Linked DNA regions of Rhizobium lentis. The protein of the gene in region 2 interacts with the protein of the main gene of each other region in a pairwise test. Links are inferred from orthologs where the notes say so. Each region holds a gene or a part of one and is shown on either strand. Other genes may lie near its edges.

Region 1 (3,024 bases), 2.6 Mb from region 2 along the record:
AGCAAGCGGCAGCATGATCGAGCGACCGATCCAGAGGCCCGCCGCCAGTGAATAGACGATGGCCGCGCAAGCGCCGATGGCAAGGGCGGCCGGCAGCACCAGCCAGAACCTGACATAGGCGAGCTCGGTGAAGAGCAGCAGGATCTGGCCTGAGAATGCGAAGATCGCCCCATAGGTGATGTCGGCCCGCTTGGTCACGCCGAAGGCGACCGCATAACCGAAGGCGAGCGCGGCATAGAGGGCGGCAAGTGGAACCGCATTCGCCAGTTGCTGCAGAAGATAGGCCATTCCCCGAGACTCCGCGTCGATAAATTATAACTGGTAAAACCTATTTCACCAGTTATAATTTGACGATGAGCTTTTCCTGGACCCCTCACCGCTTTGCGGGTGGCGCACTGGCGCTCGATGTCGCCAACAGCATCGTTCTGCGCCACGACGCGGCGCGGCGCATCGACCGCTTCGCCAGTCAGGAGCAGATGCAGAGCTTTCCGCGCGCCGCCGCGCAATTCTGCGCCGAACGCGCCCTGTTCGGCGAGATCGCGCCGGTGGCTGTAGGCGACGAGGCCGATTTCATCGCGCTGCGGGAAGCGATCGACCGCTACTTCCGCAAGCGTATACTGGATGGCGGCGACGACCAATTATTGGCCGCGTTGCTGGCAGCGCTGGCTAAAACGTTGCGCGAAGCAAGACCCGGCAACGTGGCCGCGGCGACCGCCCATTCGGTGCTCAGGCTGATCGCCATGCCCGATCCGGAGCGCATGAAGATCTGCGGCAATTGCGGCTGGCTGTTCATCGACCGCAGCAAGAACAGGAGCCGGGCCTGGTGCGACATGGCGGTCTGCGGCAACCGCGCCAAGGCGAACCGACACTATCGCCGCAAGAAGGAGGAGGCGCCATGAGGAAACATCTGATCGCAGCGGCTGCAACGAGCCTTCTGCTTGCCGCCTGCCAGCGGCAGGCCGAAAACCTGGTCGAGGTCACCGGCCACCTCTTCGTCTTCAACTATAGGGTAGCGAGCGCCACCTATTTGCTGACGCTGAAGAAGACGGGGCCAATCCCCGACGGCTCTGCGATCATAGCCGAGTTCGAAAACCCGCAAGGCGGCGCCCCGCTGGTGCTGAACCAGAAGATCTATCCGATCGACGACAAGATCGCGCTGCAGAGCCAAAACCTGCACTGCGTGCGCAAGGACCGCCCCTATACGGTGAATGTCCGGCTGGTCGACAAGGACGGCAAGGTGCTGCAGGAATTGAAGATTGAGTTCCGCTCCGACCTCGACCAGACTGTGCTGCCGAGCAAACCGCTCGTCGTCGGCGCGCTCTACGAAAAGAACCCCGAGGTCTTCAAGCCCGACGGCAGCGTCGATTTCTCGAACACCGATAAATGCCCGGCATAGAAAAAGCGCACAATAGGAAAAGCCGGAGCATGCCCCGGCTTTCGAGAGTCAATTCAAAGCATTGCAAGCCAATGCCGAAGCTTGGCTTCAGCCGACGATTTCGGTATCGGAGAACCAGTACTTGATTTCCTGGGCAGCCGTTTCCGGAGCGTCGGAGCCGTGAACGGAGTTTTCGCCGATCGACAAAGCGTGAACCTTGCGAATCGTGCCTTCGGCGGCGTTTGCCGGGTTGGTCGCGCCCATGATCTCGCGGTTCTTGAGGATCGCGCCCTCACCTTCCAGAACCTGGACGACGGTCGGGCCGGAGGTCATGCCTTCAACGAGTTCGCCGAAGAAGGGGCGATCCTTGTGAACGGCGTAAAAGCCTTCGGCTTCGCGACGGCTCATCCAGACGCGCTTGGAGGCGACGACGCGCAGGCCGGCATCTTCGAGCATCTTGGTGATGGCGCCCGTCAGGTTGCGCTTGGTTGCGTCAGGCTTGATCATCGAGAAGGTGCGTTCAATCGCCATAGTCAAATCCTCTGTTTTCTCGGGAAAAGTGGGCGGTCTTTACCCGCCCCAACGCCCGAAAACAAGAGGCCGGCGGCAATTTCACGCCGCTGTCACAGTCCGGCCGCGGCTTTCGTGGAGATCGAGGCAGCGTTCGAACCAGGCGATGACAGGATCGTCGGCGGCCAGCATGGCGAGACCGGCGGAGACTCGCAGCCATTGCAGCGCGCCGAACACGATATAGTCGGCAAAGAGCGGCCCCTGGCCGCCGATGAAGGGCTGGAACTTCAGCATATGCCGGAGCGGCTCCAGCTTGGTGCCGAAGGCAGCCTTCTCCGCCTCGCTGTCGGCGGCAAACACTTCCAGCGGTTTACCGAGCCTGACCTCGCGGCTTTGCCGAAAATAGGCCTTATCGCCCTCGTCGAGGATGGCATGGATATCGAGAAGGGCGATGCGCATAATCGCCGGATGGATGATCATCTGCGAATAGCCTTCCACCATGCGCGACAGCGCCTTGCCGCCTTCGCCGCCGAACAGCGACGGACGCTCGGGATAAGTCTCTTCCAGATAAAGGGCGATGTCGAAACTGTCCGAGACCAGCCGGCCGTTGTCGTCGAGCACCGGCACGGTCGAGGACACGCCGCCGCCGATCTCGCGGATGCGGGCGTAGGTCGTCGGGATTTCCTCGAAATCGAGTCCCTTATGCGCCAGCGCCATCACCGCCTTCCAGCAATGGGGCGAAAAGAAGCGCCGTTCGTCGGCGCCGCAGAGGGAATAGAGGGCTCTCGTCATAACAGTCCTTTCGAAATCACGGCTCCATCCATTCGACGACAGAAAGCGTCTGCGATCAAATCAGGAAATTTCATGGGCGCATCACTGCGATTTGCAGGCAAACCGGGCTAGACTGCTGCGACGACCAGGGGGGACCAGATGCTTCGACATTACAGAATGTTCGCCGCCTACAACCGCTGGGCCAATGCCCAGGTCTATGCGGCCGCCGCCGAACTCAGCGATGCGGAATTCCGCAGCGATCGCGGCGCCTTCTTCGGTTCGCTTCATCGCACGCTCAATCATCTGCTCGTCGCCGACCGCATATGGATGAAGCGCTTTACCGGCACCGGCGAAGCGCCGACGACACT
Region 2 (3,190 bases):
CCGCCATTTTCTCCGTCGCGCGGGAAAGATCGGGCATATCGTAAACGCCCTCGCCGGTGCGGCGGAAGAAGCGCGCCGCGCCGTATTCTGAAACATCGCCGCGCGGCGAGAGAACAGTCGCTTCGGGCAACAGGCGCCGGCCGAATTCGAAGAACTGGTTTTCGTCGCCGCCGGTGCCGTGCAGCACGACCAGCATGGGTTTGTCAGGTGCACCGGCATGCAGCAGGTGCACATATCCGTTTTCAGTCATCGTTTTCCCCTTAACCCTCGAGCGGCTGCAGATGCTGTTCGAGCAGCGCGCGAAGATGGGCATGCTGGTGCGGCAGCTTCAGGGCTTCACCGAGATGGGCCGTATCCTCGTCGCGGTCGAAGCCGGGCTCGTTCGTTGCGACCTCGAACAGCACGCCGCCCGGCGTGCGGAAATAGATCGCCCAGAAATAGTCGCGATCGATCACCGGCGTGACCTGATAGCCGGTGTCCATCAGCGCCTTGCGCACTTCGAGCTGCTTTTCGCGGTTTTCGACAGCGAAGGCGACATGGTGGACGGAGCCGGCGCCGGGAAGCGCGCGGGCAATGTTCGGCATGGTCTCAAGGTCGATGAGATGCGCGCCGTTGCCATCAGGCTTGATCAGCCGCTTGACGCCATCCCTCTCCTCGCCCACCTCATAACCCATGAACCTTAGCAGTTCGGCCGTGGCGCCCTCGTCTCTCAGCCGCATGGCAACCGAATGAAAGCCACGAATGGCGTGATCCTCGCTGATGCCCCCATGGGTCCAGGGCTGGCGGGCGTCGTCCTTGACCTCGACGAGCGCAAAGCCGTCACCATCGGGGCCGGAGAAGTTCAGACGCTTTTCGCCGAAACTTTCCTCGGCTTTCAGGCCGCCGACACCGAGGCCAGCAAAACGATCGTTCCAGAAGCCGAGCGAGCCTTGCGGAACCGAAAATACCGTCGTGCCGACCTCGCCCGTGCCGGGACGGCCTTGCGCCATCTTCGGGAACGGAAAGTAGGTCATGATCGTGCCGGGCGCACCGGTCTCGTCGCCGTAATAGAGATGATAGACATCAGGCGCGTCGAAATTCACCGTCTTTTTTACACGGCGCAACCCGAGTGCATGGGTGAAAAACTGGTTGTTGGTGCGGGCGTCCTCCGCCATCGACGTGACGTGGTGCAGACCCTTGATCTGATCGAGCATTTAAGACCCCTTTCATTGCCCGCCGCTGCGGGCTTTCGATGAGGCTAAGATGCGCGCTGAACTCCCTTCCGACCAGACCTGCGGACTAAAACGCATTGTCTTCTTTTAGTGAACGATGATCAATTTGCGTTCACTTCAGGCGCCATGAGGATCTGCCGGCAATTGCCAGTCGATCGGCGCCCGACCGCGGGACTGCAGAAAGGCGTTCGCCCTGGAAAAATGCTTGCAGCCAAAGAAGCCGTTATGAGCCGACAGCGGCGATGGATGCGGCGCCCTGAGCACCAAATGCCGCGCCGTATCGACAAAGGCGGCCTTGCGCTGGGCATAGGAACCCCAAAGCATGAAGACGACGGATTCGCATTCGTCATTGACCTTGCGGATCACCGCATCGGTGAAGCGCTCCCAGCCCTTGCCCTGATGGGCTGCCGCCTGCCCTTCCTCGACGGTCAGCACGCTGTTCAGCAGGAGTACGCCCTGCCTTGCCCAATGTTCCAGAAAACCGTGGCGCGCCGGTGCTATGCCGAGATCCGTTTCCAACTCCTTATAGATATTGACGAGCGAGGGTGGTATGCGCACCCCGGGCCGGACACTGAAGCATAGGCCGTGAGCCTGCCCGAGCCCGTGATAGGGATCCTGGCCGAGGATGACGGCCTTGACGTTGGCGATCGGCGTCAGATCAAGAGCACGGAAATATTCGCTGCCTTTGGGGAATATCCGTTTGCCGACCTGCTTCTGTGCGACGAGGAAGGACTTGAGTTGTTGCATATAGGGGCTGGAAAACTCCCCCGTCAACGCGGCCTTCCAGCTCTCCTCGAGACTGACGGATGTATCGCTCATCAGAAAACCTTCAGCATAGGATGAAACGGCGGACACACGGTTCTAACAAAATAGGCTGATGTCGCAATGCCTGTCGGTCCCGCGGCAGTCCCAGCCAGCGATAACTGGCGAATGAGATGCAGAGCCTGTTCGAGACGTCATCGTCCGTGTTTAACTATATGCCCGCTTCGGTATTTACGCCGACTAGCGGGCTGAGTAGAATTTATCGTGACAATCGGGGATATGTCTTCATATGAAATTCGGCACGAGTGGGCTTCGCGGACTTTCAGTCGAACTCAAGGGACGCGCCTCCGCCCTCTACGCCACGGCGTTCGGCAAATATCTGCTGCAGACCGGCAGGGCCCGGGCCGGCGACATTATTCTGATCGGACGCGACTTTCGCGATTCAAGTCCTGAAATCTCGGCAAATTGCGCCAGCGCGCTGACGGCACTCGGCTTTCGGATCTTCGATTGCGGCAATGTGCCGACACCGGCACTTGCCCTTTATGGCCTCGAACGCAAGGCCGCATGCCTGATGGTCACCGGCTCGCATATTCCGGCGGACCGCAACGGCATCAAATTCTATCGCCCGGACGGTGAGATCGACAAATCGGACGAGGCGGCGATTACCGCAGAGGCAGCCGAGATCGAGCGAAACGGCGAAGCGCTAGCCGAGGCGCCGGCCAAAACGGAAGAACACGAGGCGATCTGCCGGCAGCTCTTTTTCGAACGCAATGCCGCCCTGCTTCCACAAGACGCGCTGTCCGGCTTGAAGATCGGCGTCTACCAGCACAGCACCGTCGCCCGCGACCTATTGGTCGACGTTCTTGGCCATTACGGTGCCGAGATCGTCGCTCTCGGGCGGTCGGAGAGTTTCATTCCCGTCGACACGGAAGCCGTGTCCGACGACACGATCACGCTGATGAGACGCTGGGTATCCGAGCACAAGCTCGATGCAATCGTTTCGACCGATGGCGACGGCGACCGGCCCCTTGTCGCGGATGAAACCGGCACGCCGCTGCGCGGCGACCTTCTCGGCTTGGTGGCAGCCGACTTCTTGGGAGCCCGTACGGTGGTAACCCCTGTCACCTCCAACTCCGGCATCGAGACAGCAGGGTCCTTCGCCGTCAAGCGCACCCGTGTCGGCTCTCCCTTCGTCATAACAGGCATGGAAGAGGCCG

Evidence for each region.
Region 1: the proteins of ung (region 2) and ndk interact in binary tests that used the Escherichia coli proteins (3 or more experiments, as listed by UniProt). The link is inferred for Rhizobium lentis from one-to-one orthologs.

Annotation. Positions count from the first base shown.
Region 1 is NZ_CP071454.1:3,395,135-3,398,158, reverse strand. Bases 196-2,903 are described here. They hold ndk (nucleoside-diphosphate kinase), read right to left. Parts: upstream 1,907-2,903; coding sequence 1,484-1,906; downstream 196-1,483. Other genes in these bases: J0663_RS16285 (DinB family protein), read left to right, coding at 2,816-2,903; J0663_RS16290 (glutathione S-transferase family protein), read right to left, coding at 1,988-2,677; J0663_RS16300 (hypothetical protein), read left to right, coding at 896-1,396; J0663_RS16305 (CGNR zinc finger domain-containing protein), read left to right, coding at 354-899; J0663_RS16310 (branched-chain amino acid ABC transporter permease), read right to left, coding at 196-288. Also shown: more of J0663_RS16310, read right to left, coding at 1-195; more of J0663_RS16285, read left to right, coding at 2,904-3,024. UniProt on the Escherichia coli protein: Major role in the synthesis of nucleoside triphosphates other than ATP. The ATP gamma phosphate is transferred to the NDP beta phosphate via a ping-pong mechanism, using a phosphorylated active-site intermediate.
Region 2 is NZ_CP071454.1:795,159-798,348, forward strand. The notes cover bases 180-3,053. They hold ung (uracil-DNA glycosylase), read right to left. Parts: upstream 2,031-3,053; coding sequence 1,329-2,030; downstream 180-1,328. Other genes in these bases: J0663_RS03895 (alpha/beta hydrolase), read right to left, coding at 180-250; J0663_RS03900 (VOC family protein), read right to left, coding at 261-1,193; J0663_RS03910 (phosphomannomutase), read left to right, coding at 2,263-3,053. Also shown: more of J0663_RS03895, read right to left, coding at 1-179; more of J0663_RS03910, read left to right, coding at 3,054-3,190. UniProt on the Escherichia coli protein: Excises uracil residues from the DNA which can arise as a result of misincorporation of dUMP residues by DNA polymerase or due to deamination of cytosine.